DNA from 2 places in the Aromatoleum evansii genome. Region 1 is predicted to be linked to the other one. Evidence: predicted binding sites of a transcription regulator. Region 1 holds the regulator's gene; the other holds the start of a gene.

Region 1 (7,403 bases):
TCGGATTTCTCCTCACCGCCATGCCACGCTGGCAGGGATACGACGAGATTGCGGCGGGGCGCTGGCTCTGGTCGTGGCGCCTGCTCGCTGCCGGGTGGGCCCTCGTTACGGTGGGGATGATCGCGCCGGGCGTTGCCATGGCGGGCTTGGTGCTCGTGCTTGCCGGATGGGGCGGGATGCAGCGCATCCTGTGGCAGGTCGCGCATCATGGCGATCTGGAGGCCCTGCATGCTCGCGTGGTGTGCTACGCGATGATCGCCGGAATGGTTGCCGTACTTGCCTGGCTCGGTTTTGCGCTGAGCGGCGATCCGGTCTGGGCGCGTATTGCGATCGAGCTTGCGGTGTTCTGCTCGCTGTTGCCGGTGTTCTTCAGTGTGTGCCATCGCATGGTGCCCTTCTTTTCCAGCGGCGTGATCCCGTCCTACGTCATGGTGCGTCCGCTGTGGGTTCTGGTGCTGGTCGTCGGGGGCAGCGTCATGCATGCCGTGTTCGACGTCGCGGGATGGTTGTCGCTGCGCTGGATCGCGGATGCACCCGCCGCGGTCGCGGCCCTGTGGCTGTCGCGGCAGTGGCGGCCGGTGCCGGCGATGAAGGTGCCCCTGCTGGGGATGCTCCACATCGGCTTTCTGTGGCTGGGAATCGCGCTGACCCTCTTCGCGATCCAGAGCGCGGCCTCGCTGCTCGGGTACAACATGCTGGGCATGGCCCCGCTGCATGCGCTGGGTGTCGGATTCTTCGGGTCCGTCCTGATGGCGATGGTGTCGCGGGTCACCCTCGGGCATTCGGGTCGCAAGCTCGCAGCAGATCGCCTGACTTGGGGACTTTTCCTCGGTCTCGAACTCGTCGTCGTCGTGCGGATCACGGCTGAGCTCGTCCCCGCAGGCTGGTCGGCGCTCGTCATGCTGCTGGCTGTGCTCGGTTGGCTGGGCGTGTTCGGCGCCTGGGCAACGCGCTATCTGCCGATCTACTGGCGCCCGCGCAGCGACGGGCGTCCGGGTTGAGCGCATGTACCCGGCGATCAAGCACCTGCACATCCTGTGTGCGATCCTGAGCATCAGCGGCTTCCTGCTGCAGGGCATGTGGATGCTGCTGCGCAGCCCCCTGGTGGATCACCGCGTCACGCGCACTCTGCCGCATGTGATCGACACGGTGTTTCTCGGCAGCGCGATCACGCTGGCGACGATGAGCGGCCATTACCCCTTCGTCGCGCCGTGGGTCACCGCCAAGGTCGTCGCGCTTGTCGTCTATATTCTTCTTGGCGCGACCGCGCTGCGCTGGGGACGCACCATGCGCGTCCGGGTAATGGCGCTGCTGGCGGCCCTGCTTGTTTTTTCATGGATCGTGTCGGTGGCACTGAGCAAGCACCCGGCAGGATTCCTCGCGTATGCCGGAGTGTTCCAATGACCGATTCGCTGATCCCTTCCTCGCCCGGTTTCGAGACGCCTCTCGAGATGCTCGAGGCCTGCCATGAGCGCCTGCAGGCGCAGCTTGCGACCCTGGCACGGCTCGCCGCATGGCTGCCGGAGCATGGTCCGGACAAGCAGGCGCAGCAGGCTGCCGCCAACGTGATGCGTTACTTCGACGTCGCTGCCGTCAAGCATCATCAGGACGAGGAGGACGACCTTTTCCCCGTCCTGCGCGCGCGTGCCGATGAGGCCCGGCGTGCCGAACTCGGCACGCTCATCGACTGGATCCTGGCGGATCACCAGAAGCTCTTTGCCGGCTGGGCGCGGATGCGCACGCGTCTTGAGCGCATTGCCGCCGGGGAAGCGACCGATCTCACACCGGCGGACGTCGACGCGTTCGCGGATGCCTATCGCCGCCACATTCAGCGCGAGGAGGGCGAGCTGTTGCCAATTGCGCGCAATCTGCTGTCCGAAGAAGACATCGCCGCCCTGTCCGGCACGATGACTGCGCGACGGCGTCAATAACGGCCGAGGGCGACGGGCGTATGAAGAGGGAAAGCCCCTTCAGGGGCGCGGCGTGGGGTGCTGGATCAGCCGCTTCAGGCCGACGATGTCCAGAATGCGGATGTGTTTCTGCTGAACTGCGATCAGCCCTTCGTCCTGGAACTTCGAAAAGGCGCGCGACACAGTCTCCAGCTTTAGGCCGAGATAGGAGCCGATCTCCTCGCGGGTCATGCGCAGGTGGAACTCCGCCGGAGAAAAGCCGCGCGCCGTGAAACGCTGGGACATGTTGAGCAGGAAGGCCGCCAGGCGCTCTTCCGCACGCATCGAGCCGAGGAGGGTCATCACGCCATGGTCGCGCACGATTTCGCGGCTCATCACCTTGTGGAACTGCAGCTGCAGCCCCTCGACCACGCGCGAAAGCTCCTCGAGCTTGCTGTATGCGATGACGCACACCTCGCTGTCTTCCAGCGCGATCGCGTTGCAGGAATGGGCTTCGGTGCTGATGCCGTCGAGTCCGAGCATCTCCCCGGTCATCTGGAAGCCGGTGACCTGTTCGCGCCCGTCCTCAAGCAGCACGTCGGTCTTGAATGAGCCGGCGCGGATCGCGTAGATTGCCTCGAAGGGATCGCCCGCGCGATACAGGTGCTGCTGGCGCTTGATCTTGCGACGTGCGCCGACGAGTTCGTCGAGACGGTCGATTTCCGATTCCGACATCCCGAACGGCAGGCACAGCTCGACCAGATTGCACTGGGAGCATGCGACCTTCAGACTCGCAACTGTAATCGGCACCGTCGCCTTCATTTGCACGATAATATTGTTCCTTCTACATCGACCGAGAAGTGGCAGGCGCCTGTCGGAATGTACCGTTGATCCACGTCAACCACGAAACTGCGGCTTTTTGAGATCGTACGGAATGCACTCAAGCGATACAACCATGACCAGTCAGAAAGATCTTGTTTTCGACCAGCAGTTGATTCGTCGGTTCGACATCAACGGGCCGCGTTACACGTCCTACCCGACGGCCGATCGCTTCGTCGAAGCGTTCGATGCCCGTGCATTGCGGGACTGGCTGGCGCAACGCGGTGTGGGCGGCGTGAGTAAACCGCTCTCATTATACTTCCACATCCCCTTCTGTAACACGATCTGCTATTACTGCGCCTGCAACAAGATCATCACCAAGGATCATGCGCGCTCGGCCAAGTACCTGAAATATCTCGATAAGGAAATCGAGATGCAGGCAGCCGCGCTGGGCGGAAGCCATCAGGTCACGCAGCTGCACCTGGGCGGCGGCACGCCGACCTTCCTGTCGCACGACGAGCTGCGCCAGCTCATGGACTCGGTGCGCAAGCGCTTCACGCTGGTGCCGAACGGCGAATACTCGATCGAAGTCGATCCGCGCAAGGTCGATTTCGACACGGTCAAACTGCTCGCCGACCTTGGCTTCAACCGCATGAGCGTCGGTGTGCAGGACTTCAACGAGGACGTGCAGGAGGCGGTCAACCGCATCCAGAGCTACGACGAAACCAAGCTCGTGATCGATGCCGCCCGTGCCACCGGCTTCAAGTCGATCAGCATGGACCTGATCTACGGCCTGCCGCGCCAGAACATCATCAGCTTCAACCGCACGCTCGAGCAGGTGCTGGAGCTGTCGCCCGATCGCATCTCGCTGTACAGCTACGCCCACCTGCCGGGTCTGTTCAAGCCGCAGCGGCGCATCGCGATCAACGACATGCCGACGTCCGACACCAAGCTGCAGATCCTGCAGCTGGCGATCCGCCGCCTGACCGAGGCGGGCTATGTCTATATCGGCATGGATCACTTCGCGAAGCCGGACGACGAGCTGACGATCGCGCAGCGCCAGGGGCGCCTGCACCGGAATTTCCAGGGCTATTCGACGCAGGCCGAGTGCGACCTGCTGGCCTTCGGCGTCTCGGCGATCGGCAAGATCGGTCCGGTGTATTCGCAGAACGTGAAGACGCTCGACGAGTACTACGATGCCCTCGATCGCGACGAACTCCCCGTCCTGCGCGGCATCGAGCTTACTGCCGACGACCTGCTGCGCCGCTCGATCATCCAGGCGCTGATGTGCCATTTCGAGCTGTCGATCGACTCGATAGAGATCGCGCACTTGATCAAGTTCGACGAATATTTCGCCGACGAGCTCGAGGATCTCAAGGCGATGGAGGAGGCCGGGCTGCTGAAGGTCAGCGACAAGTGGATCAGCGTGCTGCCCCCGGGGCGTCTTCTGGTGCGGGGTATCGCAATGGTGTTCGACCGCTACCTGCGCGCAGACCGCGAGCGCGCGCGCTATTCGAAGGTCATCTGAACCGAGCGCACAGCCCGCGGGCGCGGGCTGTGCAGGGCAGGAGAAGGTGATACAGTGCGGGCGTCCTCGGGCGCCCGTTTCTTTTTGGGCTGCGGCCGCGGGCTTCTTCTGTCTTTCCCATCGTCGCCATGCCTGAAACCGGTTACATCGCAGCCTTCCTGATCGGCCTTCTGGGAGGCACGCACTGCGTCAGCATGTGTGGCGGCATCGTCGGTGCGCTCACCGTGAACATGCCCGGCCGGGCCGGTCGCCAGTGGCAGGTGCACCTCGCCTACAACCTCGGCCGGATTGCCACCTACACCGCGCTGGGCGGTGCCCTCGGTGCCCTCGGCACGGTGGGCATGCTGTTCTCGGACATCCTGCCGGTGCAGATGGGCCTGTACGTGCTCGCGAACCTGATGCTCGTCGCCCTGGGCTTGTACTTGACCGGCTTCACACGCCTGCTCGCGCCCGTCGAACGCGCGGGCCTCGTGCTGTGGAAACGCGTGCAACCTTTCACTGCACGCTTCATCCCCGCCCGTTCGGTCGGCCAGGCCTTGCCGCTAGGGCTGCTGTGGGGATTCCTGCCCTGCGGCCTCGTCTATAGCGTGCTGACGACTGCCCTGGTGACCGGCTCGGCAGGGCGCGGGGCGGGGCTGATGCTGGCCTTCGGGCTCGGTACGCTGCCCAACCTGATGCTTGCGGGGATGGTGTTCAAGCGCTTCCGCGACATCACGCGCAACCGCCGCGTCCGTTTCGTCGCCGGAATGCTCGTCCTCGGTTTCGGCGTGTTCGGGCTGTTCCATGCCCCCAGCCTCGGCGGCGCGCTCTGGCGCGGCGTCGTGTGCGAGGTGTGAGGGCTCAGCCAGGCCGTTGGTGTGGTGGCCGGGCGCGAGCCTTCACTCGCGTGCAGGGGGCTCGGCGGCGTTCGCGAGGGCGTGGAGGATCGGGCAGGGGGCGGGCGCCTCCGTATGCTCGCAACAGGACACGAGCCCCTGCAGCGCGCTGCGCATCTCCTCCAGCTGGCGGATGCGCGACTCGACATCCGCGATCTTCGCCTGGGCGAACGCGCGTGCCCGTTCGCGGTCTGTTTCTTCGTCCAGCGCGAGCAGCTCCGAGACCTCGTCGAGGCTGAAGCCGAGCGCTTGGGCACGGCGGATGAAGCGCAGGCGAGCGACTTCGTCCATTCCGTAGACGCGGAACGCGCCCCGGTGGGCGCCGTTCGCCGCGAGCAGGCCGCGACGCTGGTAATAGCGCACGGTTTCGACGCCGACTCCGGCGGATTTCGCCAGCGCACCGATGGTGAGGGTACTGATGGGGGTGTTCATGGGGGTTGACTCCGTACTTCGGTACAGGGTTTAGACTGCCACCAGACGTTCCGTTCCGCAAGCGCCGAACGGGCCGTGCGGATCCGGGGAGGATCCGGAACCTGGCGAATGGAGTGGTGCAGATGAGTGCTCCCGAAACGACAATGAAGAGCCCGACACTGGAGTTGCCGGTGTCCGGAATGACCTGCGCCGCGTGTGCGGCGCGGATCGAAAAGGTGCTGAAACGTCTGCCGGGGGTGGACGCCTCGGTCAATCTCGCCGCGGAAAAGGCGCGCGTGAGTTTCAGCGATCCGGCCAGCGGACCCGAGCAGGTGATCGCGGCGATCCGCAAGGCCGGATTCGATGTGCCGCAGGCGACGATGGAACTCGCCATCACGGGCATGACCTGTGCAGCGTGCGCGACTCGGTTGGAAAAGGTGCTCAACCGGCTGCCGGGCGTCGATGCGGCGGTGAATTTCGCGACCGAACGCGCGACGCTGCGCTTCCAGCCGGGGCTTGTCGTTCCCGAGGCCATTCGCGAGGCCGTGCGTCGCGCGGGCTTCGAAGGGGTGGAAACGGGCATCGCCGCGCGCGAGCAGCAGCGCCTGCAGCAGGCGCAGGCGTGGAAGTCGGACATGCGGCGCTTCTGGATCGCCGCGCTGCTCACCTTGCCGCTGCTGGCACAGATGCCCCTGATGTTCGGCGGGCAATGGGCGGGCGCGCACGAACTCGTTCCCCGCTGGCTGCAGCTGCTGCTCGCCACACCGGTGCAGTTCTGGATCGGCGCGCGCTTCTACCGCGGCGCGTGGTCCGCCCTGCGCGGGGGCGGGGCCAACATGGATGTGCTGGTGGTGCTCGGAACGTCGATGGCGTGGATCTACAGCACGGCGGTGACGCTGCTCGGTCGTCACGACCTGCACGTGTATTTCGAGGCGTCGGCGACGATCATCACGCTGATCCTGCTCGGCAAGTTGCTCGAGGCGCGTGCCAAGGCGCGCACGACGGCGGCGCTCGATGCCTTGCTGCGCCTGCAGCCCAAGCTCGCGTTCGTCGAGCGCGACGGCGAGATCGTTTCCGTTCCCGTGGAGACCCTGCAGCCCGAAGACCGCTTCGTGGTGCGCCCCGGCGATGCGATCCCGGTGGATGGCGAGGTCGAGTCGGGTGAGTCGGCGATCAACGAGGCAATGCTGACGGGGGAAAGCATGCCGGTCGACAAGCGCCCGGGCGACAAGGTGTTTGCGGCCACCCTGAATGGACAGGGGGTCTTGCGCTGCCGGGCGACCGGTGTCGGGGCGCATACGCTGCTGGCGGGAATCATTCGCATGGTCGAGCAGGCGCAGGGCTCGAAGGCGCCCGTGCAGCGGCTCGCGGACCGCATCGCGGCCGTTTTCGTCCCTGTCGTCGTGGCGATAGCGGCGCTTACTTTCGTCGGCTGGTGGTGGCTGGCGGGGGACTTCGCCCAGGCATTGATCAGCGCCGTTGCGGTGTTGGTGATCGCATGTCCCTGTGCGCTCGGGCTGGCGACCCCCACCGCGATCATGGTCGGAACGGGGCAAGGGGCCCGTGCGGGCATGCTGGTGAAAAATGCCGAGGCGCTCGAGCTGGCGGAAAGGATCAGGGTGCTCGCGGTGGACAAGACCGGCACGCTGACGGAGGGGGCGCCGGAGGTGAGCGACGTGATTCCCGCCGCCGGGTGGAGTCGCGAGGACTTGCTTGCGATCGCGGGCGCACTGGAGGCGACGAGCGCCCACCCGATCGCCGCGGCGATCGTCCGTGCCGCGCGCGAATCCGGGGCGCAGCGTGCTTCGGCGGAAGAGGTGGTGGCTGTAGGGGGCAAGGGACTTGCGGGGCGCGTCGAGGGGCGTGAGGTGCTCATCGGCA
Region 2 (7,403 bases), 1.5 Mb from region 1:
GCGGCAACCTCGCGCGCAAGCTCGGCCGCTTCCAGGCGCGGGACGATCTCCGCTTCGAGCGCGTGTGTCTCGTCCGCGAGCTGCTTCCACTGCAGGTAGTTGTCTGCCTCGAGGCGCCGTCCCTCGGCCTGGGCGCGCAGACGGTCGAGGTCCAGGCCGAGGTCAGCGAGCTCGCGCTCGGCGCTCTTCTGTTCCTCGCGTGCGGCCTGGTAGTTGTCGAGCACTTCCTTGTCGCCGAAGACGTCGAACACGAGTTCGAGCAGCGCGCGCGGGGAGTACTCGCACAGCTTGTCGGTGTCACCCTGCTCGAGGGCGAGGACTTTGGCGATTGCAGGCGTGAGCCCGCCCCAGGCGAGGCGATTCTGGTAGTCGCGCAGTCCGACCCAGTCTTCGGTCTGCTCCAGGACCTCGATCGGCTGGTCGCCGTCGATGATGGCGTAATCGCGTGTCCATTCGCCGCCGGCGCGACGGATGCGGCAGGCGAGGGTGACTTCGTCGTGCAGGCAGGGGAAGAACGGCCGGCGGCCGGTCGCGCCCGGCTTGTTGGCGACGACGGCGCGGATCCATGCGAAGCTGCGTTCGGCACGGCGCACGTAGCGGCGGAAGTCCCGCTTGCCGGAACAGCGCAGCGCGAACAGGGTGCGCAGGGCGTCGAGCAGCGTCGTCTTGCCCGAGCCGTTGGGGCCGACGATGGTGATGATCTGTGCGTCCAGCGGCAGCGTGAATCGGCGCCAGTAGTCCCAGTGGACAACTTCCAGTTGCTTGATGTGGAACATCAGGCGTTTTCCTCTTCTTCGTCGTCCTCGTCGATGTCGGGCAGGACTTCGGCCGCTTCGAAGGCGTTGGCTTCGGGGACCGGGTGTCCAGCGTTCTTGAGCACATCGGCGAGCGTGCCGTGGATGATGCGGTCGGCAAGCACGCGGTAGTCGAGCGCGACGTCGAGCAGTGGGCCTTCGTAGAGCACGCCGTTGCGCCGCTCGATGAAGCCCAGGCGGGCGAGTTTGCCGAGCATGAAGTTCTTGACCTTGGTCTTGCCGCCGAGCAACTGGCCGAAGTCGGTGATGAGGGAGGCTTCCGAGAGTCCGCTGGAAACCGTTTCACCGTGGACCACGGGCTTGTCGGCGCCGAACATGTCGCCCTGGCCGTCGTCGGCGAGCTCGCGCCGGGTGACCTGGCGCTCGCGCTTGGGCAGGATAATGAGCGACCAGATCACGACGAGCAGTGCGATCTCGTCGCGCGTGAGGCCCACGTTGCTTGCCGCGTACTCGCGCCGGGCGCCGAACACCGGTTCGAACATCTCTGGGGTCAGCACGGCGGCGACGTGCGCGGCGTAAGGGTTGTCCTGGAGCTGCAAGCCGACGGCTGCGAGGCGGTGGTCGAGTTCGACGCGGAAGGTCTCGTCGACCAGCGCGCGGCGCACCAGCCGGTCGTTGCGCGGCAGCCAGCGATGCGCGAGCAGGCGCGCGGTGAGGGTCTTGAGTTCGTGTTCCATCAGGCGTCCATGAGGGGGCGCGCGTTCGCGGGCTCCGCTGCTGCGGAGGCGGTCGGGCGTGGGATCACCCTGCCTTCGGAGATGGCGGCGATTTCGTCCTCGCCGACCGGAACGAGCGTATCGCCGAAGTGGATGTCCACGGGGAGGCGCATGAATTCGCCGATCGGGCCGTCGGCAGGCCCGGCGGACTCGCCGTCTGCGAGCAGGGCCAGCAGCGACAGGCGATAGGAGGCGGGCGCAAAGCCGCCGCCGGCCACCACGGAGTGCAATGGGGCGGAATCGGGCAGGGTGTCGAGGCGCCGGGCAAAATGCTCGAGCAGCGCGAGATCGTCCTGCTCGGGGGCAGTGTTCACCGCGGCGGCGTCTGGGGGCGGCAGCGCGGTGTCGGTTTCGCGGGCACGGATCTCGTCGGAGAGCACGCCTTCGGCGCGGTCGATCAGCTCGTGGCCGCCGGCGAGCAGGGGCTGCTCGGGTACGACGAGGAGCGCTCCCTCCGCGAAAGCGGCGAAGGCTGATGCGTCGAGCCCGCGCAGCCACGCAACCACGTCGGACGAGGAAATCCCCGATGCGCCAAGCGTGACGCGCTGCGCCTCGATCTTGTTGAGCGCGCGCTGGAAGCTCGCGTCGGTGCGTGCGAGCCGGGACTGGGCAAGACCGATGCGCTGTGCGATGCGTGCGATCTCGAAATCGACTTCGGGATCAGCCAGCAGGCCTTTGAGGATCTCCGTGCCGCGCGCGAGCCAGCGCTCGTTGGCGGAAAGTCGGCGGCGCGCACCGAGGATCTGGAATTCCGAACCGGAGGCGATCGCCTCCTCGAAGTGCCAGGTGAGATCGTTGAGCTTGGACAGCAGGTGGCCGAGCGCTTCGGGCGTAATGCTGCCCACGGCCTGCAGGCCGGCGAGCTGGGCGGTGAGGAAGCCCAACTCCGCGTCCTCTTCGGCCGAGAAGCGCAGCAGCATGGCGATGGCCGCCACGGCGTTGCGGCCGAGGTCCGAGAGGTGGTAATTGCCGTCGTCGGCGTAGGCGAGAAGCTGGTTGTCGCGCAGGCGCTTCAGGACGGTTTCGAGCTTTACCGGGTCGAGGTAGGTGAAGCGTGAGCGCAGGGCGTCGGGCGACCAGCGCGGCGATTCCGCTTCCTGACCGATCTCGCGCAGCACCAGCAGGCGCAGCATGACCTCCGCCTCGGAGCCACGGAACAGCGTGATGAAGGCGTCGATCAGCGGTCGCGCCGCGGCGAGCGGCGCGAGTTCGGGCACGTCGTCCGCGGCAACGCCGGGGGCGAGGAAATCGGCGAGCTCGGGCGTCATGCGTGCGCGCGGGCGGGGCGCTCAGACACCCTGCTTGAGGCTCGCCGCGATGAAGTCGTCCAGGTCGCCGTCCAGCACGGCCTGGGTGTTGCCGACTTCGTAGTTGGTGCGCAGGTCCTTGATACGGGACTGATCGAGCACGTAGGAGCGGATCTGGTGGCCCCAGCCGATGTCGCTCTTGGAGTCCTCCAGCTTCTGCTGTTCGGACTGGCGCTTGCGCAGTTCCAGCTCGTACAGGCGGGCCTTCAGCATGGACATCGCTTCGGCCTTGTTTTTGTGCTGCGATCGGTCGTTCTGGCACTGCACGACGACGCCGGTCGGCTCGTGCGTGATGCGCACCGCGGAGTCGGTCTTGTTGATGTGCTGGCCACCGGCGCCGGACGCGCGGTAGGTGTCGATGCGCAGATCGGCCGGATTGATCTCGATCTCGATCGAGTCGTCGACCTCCGGATACACGAACACCGACGAGAAGCTGGTGTGGCGGCGTGCGTTTGAGTCGAACGGGCTCTTGCGCACGAGGCGGTGGATTCCCGTCTCGGTACGCAGGAAGCCGTAGGCGTATTCACCGCTGACCTTGATCGTGGCGCCCTTGATGCCCGCGACTTCGCCTTCGGATTCCTCCATCAGCTCGACATTGAAGCCCTTGCGCTCGCAGTAGCGAAGGTACATGCGTTCGAGCATGCCAGCCCAGTCCTGCGCCTCGGTTCCGCCGGCGCCGGCCTGGATTTCAATGAAGCAGGGATTCGGGTCCATCGGATTCGAGAACATCCGGCGGAATTCGAGCGCATGCACCTTCCCCTCGAGCGGGGAGAGATCGGCTTCAACCGCGGTCAGGGTGTCCTCGTCGTCCTCGGCCTGAGCGAGTTCGAACAGGTCCTTGAGGTCGATGGAGGATTGCTCGATGTCGCGCAGGTTGACGACGACATCCTCGAGCTGACGCTTTTCCTTGCCGAGCTCCTGAGCCTTCTCGGCATTATTCCAGACCGCCGGATCTTCCAGCGCACGGGTTACTTCTTCGAGCTTCGACGCCTTTTCGTCGTAGTCAAAGATACCTCCGAAGTTCGCGACCGCGGGCCTGCAGGTCGTCGAGTTTCTGGGAGATGGCGTTGATGCGTTCGGCTTCCATGGCGAGGCTCCGGGCGATTCTGGGAAACTGACAAGTATACCTCGATCGGATCGCGCCGCGCGCATGGCCGCGCGAGACAACGCCTGCGCGATCCCGAAATGCAAACGGCGGCCCGCAGGCCGCCGTTGTCGGCGCCGGGCGTTACCGGAATCAGAACTTGTAGCCGACGCCGACCATGTACACCCACGGATCGATCTCGACACTAACCTTGACCTTGCCGAGCACAGGATGCCGCGCGGTGGCATGGCTGTCGATACCGATACGCCAAACAGCCGCGTTCAACACGACTTTGTCCGTGAGCATGTAGTCGATGCCGGCTTGCAGGGCGAGACCCCAGGAATCCTCGCGATCGAGATGGGAAAATCCTTGAGCCTTGCGGGCATCCGTCAGATCTTCATTGAAGAAGGCCGTGTAATTGATGCCGGCACCCACGTACGGCTGCCATTTCGAGCTGGAGTCCATCGGAAAGTATTGCAGCGTAACGGTCGGCGGCAGTTGCTCGATGGTGGCGAGCTTGCCGTTGAGACCTGCGGGCAGCCCCTTGACGCTGACGCTGTGCTTGAAGGGCGTGGCAGCGAGCAGTTCAACGCCTACGTGGTCGGTCAGCATGTAACCGAACGTCAGGCCGAGCTGCGTGTTGTCGCTCACCGTGGCATTCGAGCCGGCGATCTTCCCGGTGGCACTCGATGAGACATCGGAGCCCCCCATTTCCGGACTTACTGTCGCCGCACCTGCACGGACAACGAAGTCGCCCGCCTTGTAGGCGTGCGCGAACGGACTTGCGGCGCCCAGGGCGAGCAGGGATGCGATGACGAGCGATTTTTTCATGAGCTACTCCTCTTGCATGACGCGAATGAACTGTGGGGCATAGTACCCACTCTTCAGTGCCGGTTATGTGCGTCGCACAAAAATTTCGCTTACATTTGACGAATGTCAAAAAAACCATACCTATAGCAAGGTTTATCCCCGCATATCGCCGTAAGCGGGCGGGCAAGCCAGTTTCAGAGGGAACTCGAAAACCGATATCAATCGCCAGGCATCCAGTCGGTTGTGTCCCCCTGAAATCGCATTGGGTACCCGCACCCGCATTTGCTGCACTGCTACATAGACCACTGGCGCGCAGACATCACCTCGGCGCCATTCGCAGGGCGAGGCTCGACGATCGAGGTATGATGTCGCTCCCTGACCCGAACGTCCCGGAATATCGACGTGCCCATCGAAGTCATTCGTGCCGACTATCACAACCCCGTCCATGCTCATGCGATCACTGAGTTGCTCGACGCCTACGCGCGAGACCCAATGGGCGGAGGCGAGGCATTGCCCGCAGAGGTCAAGGAAAGGGTCGTGGGGGCGCTTGCCCGCCAGCCACACGCGTTCAGCCTGATCGCCTTAGCGGACGGCGTCGCAGTGGGATTGGCGAATTGCTTCGAGACCCTCTCGACCTTCGCCGCCAGGCCGCTGATCAACATCCACGATTTCGTCGTCCTCGCGGAGTGCCGCGGACGCGGAGTGAGCCAGCTGCTGCTGGCGGCGGTCGAGGCGGCCGCGAGGGAGCGCGGATGCTGCAAGATCACCCTGGAGGTGCTCAGCGGCAACGACGCCGCACGGGCGGCGTATGCGAAATTCGGATTCAGCGATTACACGCTGGATGCGAGCGTCGGGACTGCGCTGTTCTGGCAGAAACCAATCGAAAATCCCCCGCCCGGCGCTGCCTGAGCGGAGCTTGCGCCGAACTGGCGCACGCTCAAAGCCCGTTCGGCGCCAGCCGTGAGATGTGCCGAAGCGATGGCAGCGCGAAGGCCAGCCCGACCGCGATGCCGGCAATGAGGTCGAGCACTACATGCTGGCGGGTGGCGATCGTCGACCACAGGATTGCCACGCAGAGCAGGGCATTTCCCCAGCGCAGCAGCGTCGGCGCCTCCACCGCGCGCGCGATCCGCTCCAGCCATAACGCGGTGAATACCGAGGATGCAACATGCAGCGAGGGACAGGCGTTGCCGGCTGCGTCCACATTCTTGATGAATGCGAGCTGCGGATAGTCGGACCAGTCGATGCCAGCCGGTGGCACCGCGGTGGGAAGCACCCAGTAAATACCGAGGCAGAACCCGCACAGGGCGGAGATCCACACGCCGAACCAGAGCAGCGGCCGCAGGCTGCCGATGAAGGCGGGCGGCAGCGACACGTACACCCACAGGCTTGCGTAAATCGGAAATGCGGCCGCGGAAAAGGGGATCCATGCATCCGCGGCAACGCGCGGCATCATCGTCGGTGCAGTGAGCGGATCGCGCAAAACCGTAAAATACCCCCAGAAGAACAACACCATGAAGATCATGGTTCCCGCTGCCTTGAGCGGCCAGAGTGTCGCGAAACGGCTAGCCAGCTGGCGAAACCAGGCGGAGCGGGGTGCCGCATCCAGCGGCGTGGCGGAGAGGGTCGTCATGGCCGGCGGATAGTACCAAACATCCGCCAGCGCGCCGGGATCGACCGTGCCATCTATGGTGAAACATTTGATTTCATATAGAATTCGCGCCCTATGAATTCAATTGCACTTATTCGCGAATTTCTCGACGAGCGCCTGGGCGTGGCGTCCGAGAAGGTTGTTCCGGATGCGCTGTTGGTGGACCTCGGTGTCGACTCGCTGATGATGCTCGAGCTGATGTTCGCCTTCGAAGACCGCTTCGGAATCAAGGTCCCGAGCGATCTCGAGAACCCGAAAAGCGTCGGCGACATGGTGACAGCCATGGACGGCCTGATCGCAGCCGGCGGCGTGCACTGAGCCATGGTCGGGCGTCGGGTTGCGATCACGGGACTGGGACTGGTCAGCCCGTACGGCGGCGATCTGGCGAATTTCTTCAAGCGGCTGTGCGCCGGGGAAACGGCGATCCGCCATCTTCTAACCGACGATCAGCCGCGCCCGCTTTCGATTCCCTTTGTCGCATGTCCGGCGTTCGATGCCGATGCCGTGCTCGGCAAGCCGCTGGCCGCGATGATGGACCGCTTCGCACAACTCGGCATGGCGGCAGCCTTCGACGCGTGGGACTCCGCCGGCCTGCCGCGCAGCGCCGGTGAGGAATCGCGCGACGACTGGGGCGTATCCTGGGGCACCGCGCTCGGCGGCACGCTCGCCTATGAAAAGGGCTATCGCGAGCTGTGGCAGCGGGGGCGCGAACGCCTGTCGCCGCTCTCCGTGCTGCTCGGCATGAACAACGCCGCCAATGCCCATATCTCGATCCAGCTCGGATTGGGGGGCGCAAGCACGAGCCACACCGTCGCCTGCGCATCGTCGGCCGTTGCCATCGGCGAAGCCTTCCGGCGCGTGCGCTCGGGAGAAGCGACGGTCATGGTCACCGGTGGCTCAGACGTGCCGCAAGCCTATGGCGTCGCGCGCGCATGGGAAGCCCTGCGTGTCATGGCGCCCGGCAACGCAGAAACCTCACCCTCCGCCTGCCGTCCCTTCGCCGGCGATCGCCGCGGCCTG

What was found. Region 1 encodes FNR, which switches genes on or off when oxygen is low (the NO sensors DNR and NnrR bind a similar motif). Its sites were predicted from a motif close to TTGANCTAGNTCAA; they were not measured.
Region 2: the regulator FNR is predicted to act here: its motif matches at 4,849-4,862, upstream of U5817_RS12780 (OmpW family protein).

What each region holds. Positions count from the first base shown of each region.
Region 1 is NZ_CP141259.1:1,248,952-1,256,354, forward strand. It holds gene U5817_RS05655 (NnrS family protein) at 1-1,001, shown strand, start outside; gene U5817_RS05660 (SirB2 family protein) at 1,006-1,404, shown strand; gene U5817_RS05665 (hemerythrin domain-containing protein) at 1,401-1,931, shown strand; gene fnr (fumarate/nitrate reduction transcriptional regulator Fnr) at 1,971-2,711, opposite strand; gene hemN (oxygen-independent coproporphyrinogen III oxidase) at 2,845-4,236, shown strand; gene U5817_RS05680 (sulfite exporter TauE/SafE family protein) at 4,365-5,072, shown strand; gene U5817_RS05685 (MerR family transcriptional regulator) at 5,115-5,543, opposite strand; gene U5817_RS05690 (heavy metal translocating P-type ATPase) at 5,666-7,403, shown strand, end outside.
Region 2 is NZ_CP141259.1:2,706,555-2,713,957, reverse strand. It holds gene U5817_RS12800 (AAA family ATPase) at 1-776, opposite strand, end outside; gene U5817_RS12795 (hypothetical protein) at 776-1,492, opposite strand; gene U5817_RS12790 (hypothetical protein) at 1,492-2,799, opposite strand; one part of gene prfB (peptide chain release factor 2) at 2,821-3,843, opposite strand; one part of gene prfB (peptide chain release factor 2) at 3,845-3,925, opposite strand; gene U5817_RS12780 (OmpW family protein) at 4,076-4,753, opposite strand; gene U5817_RS12775 (GNAT family N-acetyltransferase) at 5,135-5,641, shown strand; gene U5817_RS12770 (phosphatase PAP2 family protein) at 5,670-6,257, opposite strand; gene U5817_RS12765 (acyl carrier protein) at 6,459-6,701, shown strand; gene U5817_RS12760 (beta-ketoacyl-[acyl-carrier-protein] synthase family protein) at 6,705-7,403, shown strand, end outside.